3 regions of the Pseudomonas sp. AN-B15 genome follow, and region 2 is predicted to be linked to each of the others. Evidence: predicted binding sites of a transcription regulator. Region 2 holds the regulator's gene; each other region holds the start of a gene.
What was found. Region 2 encodes sigma-54, which starts transcription at its own class of promoters, with help from an activator protein. Its sites were predicted from a motif close to ANTGGCATNNANNTTGCTNT; they were not measured.

Region 1 (6,019 bases), 930 kb from region 2:
CGTATGCGGTACCGCTGTTCCTGCGGGTGAAGGTGAAAATGGAGACCACCGGGACGTTCAAATACCAGAAGACCCGTTTGAAAAACGAAGGCTTCGACCCCGCCCAGACGGGGGATGACCCAATCTATGCCTGGTTGCCCGGCACCCAGACTTACGTGCAGGTGACGGATCAGGTGCTGGCCGATATTCATCAGGGCAAGTACCGCTATTGAGATTGGCTATGGCAGGACTTGAGAAAAAGGGGGTGACAGCTATCGTCGCGCTCGGGAAACTGTCGGCTTTGCGAATAACCGAAAGTGGAGTTGCCCCATGTCTGACCAAAGCCGCCAGATGACCCCTGAAGAAGCTGCCGAATTCACCGAGCAGGTGTTCAACAAGGCGCGCGAAGGTGATGCGCTGATGCTTGATCGGCTGATCAGCGCCGGTTTGCCGGTGAACCTGAAAAACAGCAAGGGCGATACGCTCTTGATGCTCGCCAGTTACTACGGCCACGTCGACGCGGTGCAGGTGCTGCTCAAGCACAAGGCCGACCCGGAAATGCGTAACGGCAACGGCCAGAGCCCGATTGCCGGCGCCGCGTTCAAGGGCGATCTGGCGGTGGTCAAGGCGCTGGTGGAAGCGGGTGCCGAGATCGAAGGTTCGTCCTTCGACGGGCGCACGGCGTTGATGATGGCGGCGATGTTCAACCGCGTTGAAATCGTTGAATACCTGATCAGCAAGGGCGCCAACCCGCAAGCCAAGGATGCCAACGGCATCACCGCGCTGGACGCGGCCCGCACCATGGGCGCAGTCGATACCACGGCGCAGCTGGAAAAACTGCTGGCCTGAGGACTGTCGAGATGTTGTGGCGAGGGAGCTTGCTCCCGCTCCAGTGCGCAGCGCTGGTAAAAATGGTGAATTCACTGTTTGGGGGCCGCTTCGCGCCCCAGCGGGAGCAAGCTCCCTCGCCACATTGTTCTGTGTGCAGCCGGAGGTCGCAATGCGCTATCCTTCGCGCCCTCGAAATTCACCTTCGCCACAGGATCCGCCCCCATGAAAGCCGCACTCGTCGAACTCATCAGCAAAATCAGCTCCGGCTGCATGGGCGAGGACGAGATCCTGAACGTGGCCGACGAAGCGGCGCAGGCTTACGCCGATGCCGATGCGTTCCTCGCGGCCAACCCGGACATCAACTACGACGACACCTTCCCGATTCCGCTGGGTGAGTGGGTGGTGGTCGGCAGCCTGCCGGACACCGTGCTGTTCCAGGCCGACACCTACGTTGACCTGTTCGCACAGATCGTCGCCTCGTTTGGCCCGGGCGTCGAATTCAACCTCAAGCCCAAGCAACTGGCCAAGACCGAGGCACTGACCGCACTCAACCGCATTCAGGTGCAGATGAGCAGCCTGAACAAGGAAAACGGCGGTTACACGCTGATGAACTTCAGTCAGCTGCTCGATGACGAGCTGCAAGTGGTGCTGGTCTACGGCAACGACGTGCCACGAGTGCTGGAGCTGTGTGCCGAAGTCGGCATCGCGGCGGCGCCGTCGCTGGAAGCGCTGAAAGTCGCCGTTCACGTCTGAACGCAATAAAAGGGAACCCTGCGCGCGACCGTCTATCCTAAAAGTGCATGCCACTAATCTGGAGTGACACCATGGGTTCCACGTTCAACGGGCTGATTGGCCTGATCATTCTTGCCCTCGACATCTGGGCCATTATCAACGTACTGAAAAGCGGTGCCGAGACCGGGATGAAAATCCTCTGGGTCCTGCTGATCATCCTCCTGCCGGTGCTGGGCCTGATCATCTGGGCGATTGCCGGACCGCGGGGCAATGTGCGGGTCTGAAGAACACTGTAATACCCCTGTAGGAGCTGCCGAAGGCTGCGATCTTTTGACTTTGTTTTTTTTAAAACAGAGATCAAAAGATCGCAGCCTTCGGCAGCTCCTACAGGGATTGTGGATTGTCGATGAACAGAGGTTCGACCTGTCATCTTCGGCAACGTAGAATGCGCGCCTTTCCCGGGCAATCGTCCCCACGATCGACGCCCGCGCATTCATCGGAGCACTTGACCATGACCGTCACCAAGACCAGCGAGTACCTGGAAACCCTTTACGAAGGCTACGGCCAGCGTTTTCGCATGGAAAAACTGCTGCACGAAGTGCGCACCGAACACCAACACCTGGTGATCTTCCAGAACCCGCGCATGGGGCGGGTGATGGCGCTGGACGGCGTGATCCAGACCACCGAAGCCGACGAATTCATCTACCACGAAATGCTCACCCACGTGCCGATCCTCGCCCACGGCACCGCCAAGCGCGTGCTGATCATCGGCGGCGGTGACGGTGGCATGCTGCGCGAAGTGACCAAACACGCCAGCGTCGAGCACATCACCATGGTCGAGATCGACGGCACCGTGGTCGACATGTGCAAGGAATTCCTGCCGAACCACTCCAAGGGCGCCTATGACGATCCACGCCTGAACCTGGTGATCGACGACGGCATGCGTTTCGTTGCCACCACCACAGAAAAATTCGACGTGATCATCTCCGACTCCACCGACCCGATCGGTCCGGGCGAAGTGCTGTTCTCGGAGAACTTCTACCAGGCCTGTCACCGTTGCCTGAACGAAGGCGGGATCCTCGTGACCCAGAACGGCACGCCGTTCATGCAGATCGACGAAGTCAAAACCACCGCCGGTCGCCTGCGCAGCCTGTTCCCGGACTGGCACTTCTATCAAGCGGCCGTGCCGACCTACATTGGCGGTTCGATGACCTTCGCCTGGGGTTCTACCAACCCGGCTTACCGCAAGCTGAGCCGTGAAACCCTGCAGCAGCGCTTCATCGGCAGCGGCATCGTCACCCGCTACTACAACCCGGAAATCCACATCGGCGCGTTCGCGCTGCCACAGTACGTGCTGCAGGCGATCAACAAGCCAAGCAACGACTGACGCACTATTCCCGGATCGGTGATAGATCCCCTGTGGTGAGGGGATTTATCCCCGACCGGCTGCGCAGCAGTCGTAAAATCGGCAGACGCGTTGGAACTGACACTATGCGTTCGCTGAATTCAGGGACGCTTCGCGCCCATCGGGGATGAATCCCCTCGCCACACAAGCCTGTTTCCCCATCGGTTAATTTTTTTTCATGTTCGTGCGCCGCAATCCTTTTGAACGATCAATCTCGCCAAAAGTCGAGATACTAGTAAGCCCATTTGCGGGTTTGATCGAGGAGGCACCGATGCAAAAGTGGAAAGTCACTTTCGTGGACGATCATGGTGAAATTGTCGATGAGGTGTTCGAGCGCGCGGAATGCCCCAGTGATGACGAGGCTGCACGCCTGATCAAGGAACGGCTCCTGCCGGTGGCCGCCAAACTGGATCTGAACGATCTGGAAGGGCGAACCCCTGATGCGGGCGTCAAAAGCCTCGAAACCCAGAACAGCATCAAGATCCGCAGCATCACTCCAATCTGAAAATCTTCCTTTCATCCGAAACAACCAGGCCTTGGCAGCAGCTCTATCTTGGGGCTACTCTGCAAGCGAGATCAGCGAACGAATCGCTAAGGTCTGGTCTTGTCAGCTACATGCTTGTTTCCCGCCGGCAACCGGGTTGCCGATGTACTTCTGGCCTGTAAGGCCCGGGGCGGGAATACGGAAAGTCTATCCATCTATCCGAGGGGGACGTTTCATGAGCACAGCCTATCAAGAAGACATCAGCAGCAACGTACTGCGCCGCATGAAAGAAGGCGGTTTCGACTTTTCCCGGTTCCATCCCATCGAGTTCTACGCCATTTTCCCGGACGAGGAGCGGGCGCGCAGGGCGGCGGGCAAATTTCGTGGTGAATCCATCAATGCCCAGGTCAGTGCGCGCGAAGATGGCGCCTGGTCACTGGAACTGAGCAAAGTGATGCACGCGACCTATGACGACATTGGCGATTTCGAGCAGGGCTTTTCTGCCGTGGTCGAGCCGCTGGGCGGCATCATCGAGGGCTGGGGCGTCAAGCAGGAGGTGCGCAACCGCCATCGTCTGAACTGATCTCTGGTTTCAGGTATTGAGCAACGGCTGACCTTCGGGTTGGCCGTTGTCGTTTTCAAAGATCAAAAGATCGCAGCCTCCAGCAGCCCCTGCACCAATCACCTGCAGGAGCTGCCGGAGGCTGCGATCTTTTGCTTTTTACTTTCAAAACATTTCAGAAAGGCAAAAAAAAGCCACCGGAGAGGGTGGCTAAAAGGGAAGACCGATAAGGAGAGGAAACCGGTCAGGGTTACGGCCTGCGGGGACTGCGTGGGCAGTCCGGATCAGTGGAGCTGAAGCCTTCAGTGGGGAAGTTTTCAGCGGATGCGCCGATTATCCGCAGCCCGACGCAAGCAGTGAAATCAACTCTGACTATGCTGGTGATAGGCGATGCAGTGCGTCGCAATGAAGCGGGGGCAATCCTGTTGGAGCATTTGCCGCACAGGAATGGTGCGGTGTTTGCGGCTTGATTATCCAACCGATTGAAATCAAAGCGTTTATGCCGATGGCACGGGCCTTGCGAAGGCCTGTAGGTCCGGGTGACAAGGAGTACGGCATGATCCGCACCTATTTTGATGAAATGTACGATGCCGGCGGCCAGGTCCGCCCGCATTACCGGGAGTTCGCCCGCTGGCTTGCCGACACGCCTGACGAGTTGCTGGCGCAACGGCGGCGCGAGGCCGACCTGCTGTTCCACCGGGCCGGGATCACCTTCACGCTCTATGGCGACGAGCAGGGCACCGAGCGCCTGATTCCCTTCGACACCATTCCGCGCAGCATCCCCGCCAGCGAGTGGCGGACCGTCGAGCGCGGCTGCATCCAGCGGGTCAAGGCGCTGAACATGTTCCTCGCCGACCTCTATCACGAACAGCGCATCATCAAGGCCGGGATCATCCCCGCCGAACAGGTGCTGGCCAACGAGCAGTACCAGTTGGCGATGCAGGGCCTGGACCTGCACCGCGATATCTATTCGCATATCTCCGGCGTTGATCTGGTGCGCGACGGCGACGGCACCTACTACGTGCTCGAAGACAACCTGCGTACCCCGAGCGGCGTCAGCTACATGCTTGAAGACCGCAAGATGATGATGCGCCTGTTTCCGGAGCTGTTCGCTGCCCAGCGCATCGCGCCCATCGATCACTACCCGAACCTGTTGCTCGACACCCTGAAAAGCTCCAGCCCGATCGACGACCCGAGCGTGGTGGTACTGACGCCGGGGCGCTTCAACAGTGCGTTCTTCGAACACGCCTTTCTGGCACGGGAAATGGGCGTCGAGTTGGTGGAGGGCGCGGATCTGTTCGTGCGTGACGACAAGGTCTTCATGCGCACCACCGACGGGCCGAAAGCGGTGGACGTGATCTACCGGCGTCTCGACGACGCTTTCCTCGACCCGCTGGCGTTCCGCCCGGACTCAATGCTCGGCGTGCCGGGACTGTTGTCTTCCTATCGCTCGGGCAACGTGGTGCTGGCCAACGCCATTGGCACCGGCGTGGCGGACGACAAGTCGGTGTACCCGTTTGTCACCGACATGATCCGCTTTTACCTCGACGAAGAGCCGATCCTGAAGAACGTGCCGACCTGGCAGTGCCGCAACCCTTCGGAACTTTCCCACGTCCTGGCCAATCTGCCGGATCTGGTGGTCAAGGAAACCCAAGGCTCCGGCGGTTACGGAATGCTGGTGGGGCCGGCGGCGACGGCGGCGGAAATCGATGCATTCCGCGAGCGGATCAAAGCCAAACCCCACGCGTACATCGCGCAGCCGACGTTGTCACTGTCGACCTGTCCGACCTTTGTCGAAAACGGCATTGCACCACGCCATATCGACCTGCGTCCGTTTGTACTGTCTGGCCGCGAAACCCGGGTCGTGCCCGGCGGTTTGACCCGTGTCGCCCTGCGTGAAGGCTCCCTGGTGGTGAATTCCTCCCAGGGTGGCGGAACCAAGGACACCTGGGTGGTCGAGGATTGAAGGAAGCTTGCCATGTTAAGTAGAACTGCCTCGGATCTGTACTGGATGTCGCGTTACCTG
Region 2 (6,019 bases):
AGTTCGGGGAAACGCGACAGGTGGCTCGGCAGATTGCGTGCATCGATCGACACGGCCACCAGCGGCTGGGCCAGCTCGGTATGAATCAGGGCGCGTTCGGCGAGTTCCGGCAGCAAGCCGGCCGGCAGGTTGTCGATGCAGTAGTAGCCGTTGTCCTCAAGGACATCCAGGGCGGTACTTTTACCCGAGCCGGAGCGGCCGCTGACGATGATCAAACGCATGATTAATGACCGTTCTGCTCGCTCAGGACGACCTGATACAAGGCTTCGTTACTCGGTGCGCTGCGCAGTTTTTCGCGCACTTCCTTGCGATCGAGCATGCTGGCGATCTGGCGCAGTAATTCCAGGTGAGCATCGGTGGCCGCTTCCGGGACCAGCAGGACAAACAGCAAGTCAACCGGAGCGCCGTCGATGGCATCGAAATCAATGGGGGCATCAAGGTGCATCAATGCGCTGATAGGCGCTTCGCAGCCTTTGAGGCGACAGTGGGGAATGGCGATGCCGTTGCCGAAACCGGTGGAACCGAGTTTCTCACGGGCGATCAGCGCATCGAACACATCCTGCATGGCCAGATCCGGCACTTCTTTATGGACGAGGTTGGCAATCTGTTCGAGGGCTTTCTTTTTACTGCCGCCCGGCACGTTCACCAGGGAACGGCCGGGGGTCAGGATACTTTCAAGTCGGATCATGGGTTGGGAGTGTTAACGACCGGTTGCGCCCTGAAGGAGGCTCTGGGTCTTTTCCTTATGCTTTTTGAGTTGGCGATCCAGCTTGTCGGTCAGTGAGTCGATCGCAGCATACATGTCGGTATCTTCTGCGTTGGCGACCACTTCGCTGCCGGGTATATGCAAGGTGGCTTCGATTTTCTGCTTGAGCTTTTCGACGCACATCGTGACCTGCACGTTGGTGATCTTGTCGAAATGGCGCTCCAATCGTTCGAGTTTCTCGTTGATGTAGGTGCGCAGAGGTTCGGTCACTTCCAGTTGGTGTCCACTGATGTTGACTTGCATACAGCTTCTCCTTCGTTGCCAGTGCATAAAGCGGCAGGCCGGATAGCCTGCCACTGGAACGCTGTAACGTGGCTTACATCAACCGCTTGCGTTCGCTCGAAGGCGCGATCCCGAGGGATTCACGGTACTTGGCGACGGTGCGGCGAGCCACCTGAATGCCTTGTGCCTCCAGTAAACCAGCGATCTTGCTGTCACTCAATGGCTTTTTCTGATTTTCCGCCGCGACCAGTTTTTTGATGATCGCGCGGATCGCCGTGGATGAGCATTCACCGCCTTCGGAGGTGCTGACGTGGCTGGAGAAAAAGTATTTCAGTTCATAAATGCCCCGAGGGGTATGCATGAATTTCTGCGTGGTGACCCGGGAAATCGTCGATTCGTGCATGCCGACCGCCTCGGCGATGTCATGCAGGACCAACGGTTTCATGGCTTCGTCGCCGTATTCCAGGAAGCCACGTTGGTGCTCGACGATCTGGGTGGCCACCTTCATCAGGGTTTCATTGCGGCTTTGCAGGCTCTTGATGAACCAGCGCGCTTCCTGCAGCTGATTGCGCATGAAGGTGTTGTCGGCGCTGGTGTCGGCGCGCCGCACGAACCCGGCGTACTGCGCATTGACCCGCAGACGAGGCACCGACTCCTGATTCAGCTCGACCAGCCAGCGTTCGTTGTCCTTGCGCACAATCACGTCAGGCACCACGTACTCGGCTTCGGTGGATTCGATCTGTGAACCCGGGCGCGGATTGAGGCTCTGCACCAGTTCGATGACCTGACGCAGCTCGTCTTCCTTGAGCTTCATGCGTCGCATCAGCTGGCTGTAGTCGCGATTGCCAAGCAGATCGATGTAATCGCTGACCAGACGCTTGGCTTCGGTCAGCCAAGGAGTCTTGGCCGGGAGCTGACACAGTTGCAGCAACAGGCATTCACCGAGGTTGCGCGCGCCGATGCCGGCGGGTTCGAATTGCTGGATGCGGTGCAGGACGGCTTCGATCTCGTCCAGCTCGATGTCGAGTTCCGGATCAAAGGCGTCGAGAATTTCTTCGAGGGTTTCGTCGAGATAACCCTGATTGTTGATGCAATCGATCAGGGTCACGGCGATCAGGCGGTCGGTGTCGGACATCGGCGCCAGGTTCAGTTGCCACAGCAGATGGCTTTGCAGGCTTTCCCCGGCGGAGGTGCGGGTGGTGAAATCCCACTCGTCGTCATCGCTGCTGGGCAGGCTGCTGGCGCTGGTCTGGTAGACGTCTTCCCAGGCGGTATCGACGGGCAATTCGTTAGGAATGCGCTCGTTCCATTCGCCTTCCTCCAGGTTGTCCACCGTCGGGGCGGTTTCCTGATAGGAGGGTTCCTGAATCTCGGTGTTGGGTTTTTGTTCGGCGTTGTCGGCCAATGGATCGGAGTTGTCGAAGTCGTCGCCTTCTTCCTGGCGCTCGAGCATCGGATTGGATTCCAGGGCCTCCTGGATTTCCTGTTGCAGATCCAGGGTCGACAATTGGAGCAGGCGGATGGCCTGTTGCAGCTGCGGTGTCATCGTCAGCTGCTGGCCCATTCTCAAGACTAGCGATGGTTTCATGGCAGGGGCTTAACACCTTATTCGCCGGCGCGCATGCGCCATCCACTACAGGGCGCCGAAGCGCCAAACTTAAGCAAATTATATGCCTGAAACTGTCGTGTTTGCCTAGAGCGCTGTAACAATAAAGCGTATAAAAAAAGCGCTTCAACGTTACAGCACCCGGACGGCTGGCCGAATGCGCTCGCGCTTTAGAGGCGGAACTCGTGGCCCAGGTACACTTCCTTCACCAGGTCGTTGGCAAGGATGGTTGCCGCATCGCCTTCAGCGATCAGTTGACCGTCGTTGACGATGTAGGCGGTCTCGCAGATATCCAGCGTCTCACGCACGTTATGGTCGGTGATCAGCACACCGATGCCCTTGGCCTTGAGGTGATGGATGATCTGCTTGATGTCGCCGACCGAGATCGGGTCGACACCGGCGAACGGTTCGTCGAGCAGGATGAATTTCGGGGCGGTTGCCAGGGCGCGGGCGATTTCCACCCGACGGCGTTCACCACCGGACAGGCTCATGCCGAGGTTGTCGCGGATGTGGCTGATATGGAACTCCTGCAGCAGGCTTTCCAGCTCCTTGCGACGACCGGCCTTGTCGAGCTCCTGACGGGTCTCGAGGATCGCCATGATGTTGTCGGCCACTGACAGTTTGCGGAAGATCGATGCTTCTTGCGGCAGATAGCCGATACCGGCCTTGGCGCGACCGTGCATCGGCTGGTGGCTGACGTCCAGATCGTCGATCAGTACGCGGCCCTGATCGGCCTGCACCAGGCCGACGATCATGTAGAAGCAGGTGGTCTTGCCGGCGCCGTTCGGGCCGAGCAGGCCGACGATCTGGCCGCTGTCGATCGACAGGCTGACGTCACGCACGACCTGGCGGCTTTTATAGGCCTTGGCCAGGTGCTGAGCTTTCAGAGTTGCCATTACTGGGTTTTCTCGTCGGTTTTCTTCTTCGGCTGGATCACCATGTCGATGCGCGGACGCGTCTCGGTGACCTTGTTGCCGGTAGCGCGACCGGCGCTGGCCAGTTTTCTCACCGTGTCATAGACGATTTTCTCGCCCTGGGTGGTGTTGTTGTCCTTGTCGACAACCTTGGCCTTGTCGATCAGCACGACGCGGTTTTGCGCGGCGTGATACTGGATCGTCACGCCCCAGCCCTGTACAGGCTTGGTGTCACCCTGGGTTTGCAACTGCTCGAAGTAGGCAAGGTTACCCACCGAGGTCACCACGTCGATGTCGCCGGTCGGGGTACGGGTGATGGTCACCGTATTGCCCTTAACGATCATCGAACCCTGGGTGATGATCACGTCACCTTTATAGGTGGCGATGCCATTCTTGTCGTCCAGTTGGGCGTCGTCGGCCTGAATGCGGATAGGTTGCTGCTGATCGTTCGGCAGAGCCCAGGCGCTCACGCTTCCCAGTGCTGCGCCCAGACTGAGCAAAATAGGGAGGGTTTTAACGAGCCTCATACTGTCCTCTTACGTTCGATTGCAGGTGTATCCTGCTTTCCTTCAAATACGCCTTCATTCCCACGCCAGTCGATACACCGCCAGCGCCGTCGATTCTAACGGGTTGCTCGGTCTGCGCATATTGCTGCTGAGGGAACACCGTCATGCGGGTGCTGGTGATCAGGGTGTCGCGGTTCTTTTCATCGGTGCGCTTGATGCGTACCGAGTCGATCAGTTCTACCTGGGTTCCGTCCGGGTTCACTTCGCCACGCTCGCTGGTCACGTGCCATGGAAAGTCTGTGCCGCGGAACATGTTGAGGTCGGGTTTGGTGACCAGTGTCACGTCCGTCGCTTTCAGATGCTCGGCCTTGTCCGACGTCATTTCGTACTGCACCTTGCCGTCCGGAAGGTATTGCAGGGTATGCGTGTTCGTGGCGTACCAGTCGATGGCGGTGTCTTCGACCTTGGTCACGGGTTTGTCGAGGAACCGTTCAGGGCTGATGTTCCAGTAGCCGACCGCTGCAAACAGGGCAGCGATACAGCCGAACAACAGGAAGTTGCGAAATTTTTTGCTAAACATGGTTTGGCTCACAGGTACGCGGCGTTGGCCGCATCGAGGCGGCCCTGGGCGCGCAGGATCAATTCGCAGAACTCTCGGGCGGCACCTTCGCCACCGCGGGCCCGGGTCACGCCATGGGCGTGTTCACGCACGAAGTCGGCAGCATTGGCCACGGCCATGCCCAAGCCTACGCGGCGGATCACCGGCAGGTCAGGCAGGTCGTCACCGAGGTAGGCGACCTGTTCATAGCTTAGGCCCAGTTGCGCCAATAGGCCGTCCAGAACCACCAATTTGTCTTCGCGGCCCTGAAACAGGTGCGGGATGCCGAGGTTCTTCGCCCGGCGCTCGACCACCGGCGTCTTGCGGCCGCTGATAATGGCGGTTTCTACGCCGGCATTCATCAGCATCTTGATGCCCTGGCCGTCGAGGGTGTTGAAGGTCTTGAATTCGCTGCCGTCTTCGAGGAAGTACAGGCGCCCGTCAGTGAGGACGCCATCGACGTCGAACACCGCCAGTTTGATCGCTTTGCCGCGTTGCAGCAGATCGGTTGTCATTACATCACTCCTGCACGCAGCAGATCGGAGAGGTTGAAGGCGCCGATCGGGCGATCTTCTTCGTCCACGACCACCAGTGCGTTGATTCGGTGGTCTTCCATGATTTTCAGCGCTTCGGCGGCGAGCATCTCGGGCCGTGCGGTCTTGCCGTGTGCGGTCATGACCTGGTCGATGGTGGCGCTGCGGATGTCGATGCTGCGATCCAGGGTACGGCGCAAGTCGCCGTCGGTGAAGATCCCGGCGAGTTTGCCATCGGCTTCAACGATCGCGGTCATACCCAGGCCCTTGCGGGTCATTTCCATGAGCGCGTCCTTGAGCAGGGTACCGCGTTGCACTTGCGGCAGCTCCTGGCCGGCGTGCATGACGTTTTCCACTTTCAGCAACAGGCGTCGACCCAGGGCGCCGCCCGGGTGGGAGAAAGCAAAATCTTCGGCGGTAAAACCCCGGGCTTCCAGCAGCGCCACGGCCAGGGCATCGCCCATGACCAGCGCAGCGGTGGTCGAGGAAGTCGGTGCCAGGTTCAGCGGGCAGGCTTCGTGCTCGACGTGAACGTTGAGATTGACTTCGGCGGCCTTGGCCAGCGGTGACTGTGGATTGCCGGTCAGGCTGATCAACTGGATGCCCAGGCGCTTGATCAACGGCAGCAGGGTGACGATTTCGTTGGTCGAGCCGGAGTTGGAGAGGGCAAGGATCACGTCATCGCGGGTGATCATGCCCATGTCGCCGTGGCTGGCTTCGGCTGGATGAACAAAAAATGCCGGGGTGCCGGTGCTGGCCAGGGTCGCGGCAATCTTGTTGCCGACGTGCCCGGATTTGCCCATGCCGACCACGACCACACGGCCCTTGCTGGCCAGAATCATCTCGCAAGCGCGTACGAAATCGGCGTCGATAT
Region 3 (6,019 bases), 2.3 Mb from region 2:
GCTGCTGAACAACGTCGCGGTGAATATTGCGCCGTTCGCAATCAAGGCGCCGGACGGACGTCCGCTGGCCAGACTCGAACGCCTCGATGTCAGCGAAACCTCGCTGGACCTGGCCAAACAGCAAGTGGTGGTCGGCAAGATCCGCAGCAACAAACTGGAAACCTGGGCCGCGCTCGAGGCCGACGGCCAGCTCGACTGGCAGAAACTGTTCGCCAGTCAGCCGTCAAAACCTGCCGCCAAGGCCGCCGCCGAACCCAAGACCACTCCGGCCGCCGCCGACTCGCCGAAAGAACCGGCGGCGTCGAGCAAGCCCTGGCAGGTGCTGCTCAAGGATGTGCAGTTGCGCAACTACACCGTGCATCTCGCCGACCGTTCGGCCAACCCGCCGGTGGCGCTGGATGTGACGCCGCTGAATATCGACCTGCAGGATTTTGACAGCCTCAACGGTTCGCCTTTCAAGGTCAGACTCGACAGCGGTCTGGGCAAACAAGGCAAGATCAACGCCGACGGCGTGGTCAACCTCGCACCGGTTACCGCCCAGCTCAACGTGAAGACCCAGGACATCGACCTGCGTGTCGCGCAGTCCTACATCAATCCGTTCATTCGTCTGGAACTGCGCAGCGGCATGCTCGGCAGTGACCTCAAGGTCAACCTCAAGAGCACCGAGCCACTGGCACTCAGCGTTACCGGGCGCGCGCAGATCGATCAACTGCACACCCTCGACACCCTGAAAACCCGCGACTTCCTCAAATGGCAGCAAGTGGTGGTTGAAGGCATCAACTATCAACACGGTGACAGTGTGTCGATTGACAAGGTCAACCTGTTCCAGCCGTATGTGCGGTTCATGATCAACGATGACCGCACCACCAACATCGACGACCTGCTGATCCCGCAGCCCGCCGACAGTGGTGCGAAAACCGCAGCGGCGAAACCGGCCAGTAAAGACAAACCACTGGGCATTCACATCGGCGCGATTGCGATCAACGACGGCTCGGCCAACTTCGCCGACTTCAGCCTGACCCCGAACTTCGCCACGGCAATCCAGCAACTCAACGGCCAGATCGGCACCATCGACAGCCGTCAGGCGAAACCGGCCAGCGTCGACGTCAAGGGCAAGGTCGACCGCTATGCGCCGGTGACCATCAAAGGTGCGGTCAATCCGTTCGACCCGATGGCCAGCCTCGATATCGCTACCAGTTTCAAACGCGTCGAACTGACCACGCTCACCCCGTATTCCGGCAAATTCGCCGGCTATCGCATCCGCAAGGGTCGGCTCAATCTCGACCTGCACTACCTGATCACCAAGGGCCAGTTGAAGGCTGAAAACAAAGTGGTGGTCGAGCAGCTGCAACTCGGCGAGAAAGTCGACAGCCCGGATGCCGTGAGCCTGCCGTTGAAACTGGCGATTGCCCTGCTCAAGGACGTCGATGGCAAGATTTCCATCGAACTGCCGGTCACCGGCGACCTCAACAACCCGCAATTCAGCGTAATGCCGATTGTCTGGCAGACCCTGCGCAATCTGATCGTCAAAGCCGCTGCCGCGCCGTTCAAGCTGATTGGCGGACTGGTCAGCGGTGGCGGTTCCGAAGACCTCGGCACCGTGTCCTTTGCACCCGGGTCGAGCGACCTGAGCAAAGACGCCGAATCAGCGCTGGACAAACTGTCCCAGGCGCTCAAGGAACGTCCGGCCCTGCGCCTGGAGATCGAAGGCACCGCCGCGCAAAGCAGCGACGGTCCGCTGCTGGCCGAACAGCGTCTGGAGCGCGAATACCAGTACAACTACTACAAGATGCTCCAGCGCCGTGGCGACAAGGTGCCGGCCCAGGCTTCCCTGCTGCAAGTGCCGGAGAACGAGAAAGGCCCGTTGCTCGAAGGCATCTACCGCACCCGTCTGAAAACCCAGCCACCGGCCGAATGGAAAGATCTGGGCAAGGAAGAACGCACGGCGAAAATGCGTGACGGCGTGATCAAGTTCTGGAGCTCCAGCGATGTCCTGCTGCGCCAGTTGGGACAGGAACGCGCCAGCAGCATCAAGGACTATCTGGTCGACAAGGGCCAACTGGCGGATGACCGGGTGTACTTCATCGATGCCAATCTGGGCGAGGCCGAGAGCGATGGCCGGGTCGTGACGCAAATGCACCTGGACGCCGAATGATGAACCGCAAATGGCGGGTGGCTTTGACGCTGCTGCTCGCCGCCAGCCCTGCGCTGGCCTCCGACACGCTGCGTTGTGGCAGCCAACTGGTCAGTCTCGGCGACCGTGCCAGCGAAGTGCTGCAGAAGTGTGGCGAACCGGTCAGCCGCGATGTCCTCGGCTACAAGCGCAGCGCCAACCGCCGCGAAGAATTTCAGGTCGAGGAATGGACCTACGGCCCGAGCAACGGCATGTATCAATACCTGCGCTTTGAAGGCAATCGCCTGCGGCAGATCAACAGCAAGCGCGGTAACTGAAAGATCAAAAGATCGCAGCCTCCGGCAGCTTCTACAGTGAAATGCATTCCCTGTAGGCGCTGCCGGAGGCTGCGATCTTTTGCTTCTAGCAAATAGAACAGGCCCCGACACAAGTGCCGGGGCCCGTAATGGTCACATCCGTGTGACCGTTCGCATGAACTCTAAAGTTGCGGCAGACGTATTGCTCGGCCCGTCTGTCGCGTCTTCTCCCGGTCCAGGCGAGAAGTCATGCCTTACTCGGCTTTCAGGCCGTCAGCGGAGACCGCTTTGACGCCTTTGATTTTCTTGGTGATGTTCACAGCGGTGGTTTTCTGAGCTTCGGTGACAGCGACGTCAGAAGACAGGGAAACCACACCCTTGTTGGTTTCGACTTTGATGTCGGTACCAGGAATGCCTTTTTCGGTTACCAGGTCGCTTTTGACTTTGGTAGTGATCCAGGTATCGGAAGTAGCTTCTTTAGCCTTGGTCATTTCACCAGCAGCCAGAGTCATTGGAGCCTGAGTAGCCTGGGTGGATTGTGCAAAGGCACCGGAAGCCATGGTCAGGGTCAGCGCGGTAGCAGCAGCGGCAGTGATAGCGAACTTCTTCATACGAGTAACTCCTGTTTTTCTGGAAAGTCTGCTGGTTGTCTTGTCAGCAGGGTTACTGGGTATATTGCGAACGCTGTGCCAACTTTTCGAAAGGCAATAAATCGTTGTAAATCAAATAGTTACGAACTCAGCAAATTTTCGAAATCATGCAATTTGCATGACAAGTGCATTATCGACATGCAAGTTGCGGCTTTTCGGAAAGTTCCTAACACGCTGAAATTCTTGAAGCTTTTTTCCAGCGTCAAAAGACAAAAAAATGCCCCGCAAAGCGGGGCACTTGCCAATCAGGCCATCGCATCAAGTGCCGCTGGCAGTGCAGCCTTTTGGCGAGTAATCGGGATTGACTGTCGTGGTACAGGTCCACACACCAGAGGTATTACCCGTAGCAGCGCCCGAACGAGTAAGCGTGATGGTTTTGCCCAGTACCGGTCCCGGCGCGTTGAGCAGCGTGCAGCTGATGCTGCCCGCTCCCGTCGCCGCTGTGCCTGTAACCGCCACCGTACAGTTGGAGGTGGTGGTTGTACCGCCATTCACAGCGGTTATATCCGGAGCGGTACCTTGATTGATGGTGTCCTCAAACGGCACCTTCATCGCACTGATCTCCGCCAGCCCCGCAGTCACTTTTGATCGCGCCTGATACTTCGAATACTGCGGCAGGGCAATCGTCGCCAGAATCCCGATGATCGCCACCACGATCAGCAGCTCGATCAGGGTGAAACCTTTTTGGTTGTTCATAGACAGGCTCTCCATGCATGAGTCGGAATCTCATGATCTGCAAAGAGCTCAGCACAGGCCATGCCAACCGCCTGCAGACCCCGTGCGCTGGGCATCAACACGCGATATCGCGCTTTCCTACAACCTCTAACCGCACTATCTGACACTTTTTGTCACCTGCACCGAGGGTGTTTGGCGCTGTCACTTGACTAGGCTATAAGTCATGAACTGTCAGCTTCCGGAATTCCCATGAATGACATCGCTCTGAGCGGTCTGGCCAAGCAATTGGTGCAGGCCGAACTGCTCACGGAAAAAAGCGCCCAGCAGGCCTGGCAACAGGCGCAGCGCAATCGGCTGTCGCTGGTCAGCTACCTGGTGCAGAACAAACTGGTGAAGAGCTCACAGGTGGCCGAGATCGCTTCCGAGCATTTCGGCATGGCCTTCATGGACCTCAATTGCCTGGACAAGGAAACCCAGCCCAAAGGCCTGGTCAGTGAAAAACTGGTGCGCCAGCACCACGCCCTGCCCTTGTGGCGCCGTGGCAACAAGCTGTTCGTGGGCATTTCCGACCCGAGCAATCATCAGGCGATCAATGACATCCAGTTCAGCACCGGGCTGAGCACCGAAGCCATTCTGGTGGAGGACGACAAGCTCACCGAGGCCATCGAGAAATTCTTCGACACCCACGCCAGCGGCCTCGAAGACATGGCCGACGTCGATCTCGACGGCGTAGACGTCGAGTCCGTCGACGACAGCCGCCAGGACGCCATCGGCGGGCTCGACGCCGATGACGCGCCGGTCGTGCGCTTCGTGCACAAGATGCTGCTCGACGCAATCAAGAGTGGCTCCTCCGACCTGCACTTCGAACCCTACGAGAAAAATTTCCGGGTGCGTGTGCGCACCGACGGCATCCTGCGCGAGGTGGCCAAACCGCCGATCCAGTTGGCCGGGCGGATCGCCGCACGCCTGAAGGTCATGGCCAGCCTGGATATCTCGGAACGCCGCAAACCGCAGGACGGGCGGATCAAGATGCGCCTGTCGAAGACCAAGTCGATCGACTTTCGGGTCAACACCCTGCCGACGCTGTGGGGCGAAAAAGTGGTGATCCGGATCCTCGATCCGTCCAGCGCGCAGATCGGCATCGATGCATTGGGTTACGAACCGGCGCAGAAAGACCTGTACATGGCGGCGCTCAAGCAGCCGCAGGGCATGATTCTGGTGACCGGGCCGACCGGCTCGGGGAAAACCGTGTCGCTGTACACCGGCCTGAATATTCTCAATACCGTCGACATCAACATTTCCACCGCCGAAGACCCGGTGGAAATCAACATGGAAGGCATCAACCAGGTCAACGTCAATCCGAAACAGGGTCTGGATTTTGCCCAGGCCCTGCGTTCGTTTCTGCGGCAGGACCCGGACGTGATCATGGTCGGCGAGATCCGCGACCTGGAAACTGCCGAAATCGCGATCAAGGCCGCACAGACCGGCCACCTGGTGCTGTCCACGCTGCACACCAACAGCGCCGCCGAAACCCTGACCCGCCTGCACAACATGGGCATTCCCGGGTTCAACATCGCCACCTCGGTGAGCCTGATCATCGCCCAGCGCCTGGCGCGCAAGCTGTGCAACCACTGCAAGAAACCGATCGAAATCCCCCGCGAAACGCTGATCAAGGAAGGTTTCCCTCCGGAACAGATCGGCAATTTCACGATCTACGAGCCGGTCGGTTGCGATCACTGCAACGGCGGCTACAAGGGACGCGTGGGGATTTATGAAGTGGTGAAAAACACCTCCGAGCTGCAGCGGCTGATCATGGCCGAAGGCAACTCGCTGGAAATCGACAGCCAGATGCGTCGCGACGGCTTCGACGACCTGCGCACCTCGGGCCTGCACAAGGCCATGCAAGGCATCACCAGCCTGGAAGAAATCAACCGGGTCACCAAGGACTGAACATGGCGGTCAAGGCAGCGAAAATCAGCATCTACGCCTGGGAAGGCACGGATCGCAAAGGCAGCAAGGTCACGGGCGAGTTGAGCGGGCAGAACCCTGCGCTGATCAAGGCCCAGCTGCGCAAACAAGGCATCAACCCCGGCAAGGTGCGCAAGAAATCCACCTCCTTGCTCAGCCTCGGCAAACGCATCAAGGCCCAGGACATCGCCCTGTTCACCCGGCAGATGGCAACCATGATGAAGGCTGGCGTGCCGTTGTTGCAGTCGTTCGACATCATTGGCGAAGGCTTCGACAACCCGGCGATGCGCAAACTG

Region 1: a site for sigma-54 is predicted at 4,498-4,517, ahead of GTQ41_RS08990 (circularly permuted type 2 ATP-grasp protein). Genes of this name have one in related genera too.
Region 3: a site for sigma-54 is predicted at 3,825-3,844, ahead of GTQ41_RS22835 (pilin). Genes of this name have one in related genera too.

The regions. Positions count from the first base shown of each region.
Region 1 covers NZ_CP049737.1:1,935,785-1,941,803, forward strand. Annotated here, with positions in the region: gene GTQ41_RS08955 (long-chain-acyl-CoA synthetase) at 1-212, shown strand, start outside; gene GTQ41_RS08960 (ankyrin repeat domain-containing protein) at 310-828, shown strand; gene GTQ41_RS08965 (hypothetical protein) at 1,033-1,563, shown strand; gene GTQ41_RS08970 (PLDc N-terminal domain-containing protein) at 1,635-1,826, shown strand; gene speE (polyamine aminopropyltransferase) at 2,054-2,929, shown strand; gene GTQ41_RS08980 (hypothetical protein) at 3,219-3,452, shown strand; gene GTQ41_RS08985 (ribonuclease E inhibitor RraB) at 3,667-4,014, shown strand; gene GTQ41_RS08990 (circularly permuted type 2 ATP-grasp protein) at 4,550-5,959, shown strand; gene GTQ41_RS08995 (alpha-E domain-containing protein) at 5,972-6,019, shown strand, end outside.
Region 2 covers NZ_CP049737.1:1,002,628-1,008,646, forward strand. Annotated here, with positions in the region: gene rapZ (RNase adapter RapZ) at 1-221, opposite strand, end outside; gene ptsN (PTS IIA-like nitrogen regulatory protein PtsN) at 224-688, opposite strand; gene raiA (ribosome-associated translation inhibitor RaiA) at 701-1,009, opposite strand; gene GTQ41_RS04345 (RNA polymerase factor sigma-54) at 1,083-2,576, opposite strand; gene lptB (LPS export ABC transporter ATP-binding protein) at 2,765-3,490, opposite strand; gene lptA (lipopolysaccharide transport periplasmic protein LptA) at 3,490-4,035, opposite strand; gene lptC (LPS export ABC transporter periplasmic protein LptC) at 4,022-4,594, opposite strand; gene GTQ41_RS04365 (HAD family hydrolase) at 4,603-5,127, opposite strand; gene GTQ41_RS04370 (KpsF/GutQ family sugar-phosphate isomerase) at 5,127-6,019, opposite strand, start outside.
Region 3 covers NZ_CP049737.1:5,051,194-5,057,212, forward strand. Annotated here, with positions in the region: gene GTQ41_RS22820 (DUF748 domain-containing protein) at 1-2,155, shown strand, start outside; gene GTQ41_RS22825 (DUF2845 domain-containing protein) at 2,155-2,451, shown strand; gene GTQ41_RS22830 (BON domain-containing protein) at 2,685-3,041, opposite strand; gene GTQ41_RS22835 (pilin) at 3,339-3,776, opposite strand; gene pilB (type IV-A pilus assembly ATPase PilB) at 4,005-5,705, shown strand; gene GTQ41_RS22845 (type II secretion system F family protein) at 5,708-6,019, shown strand, end outside.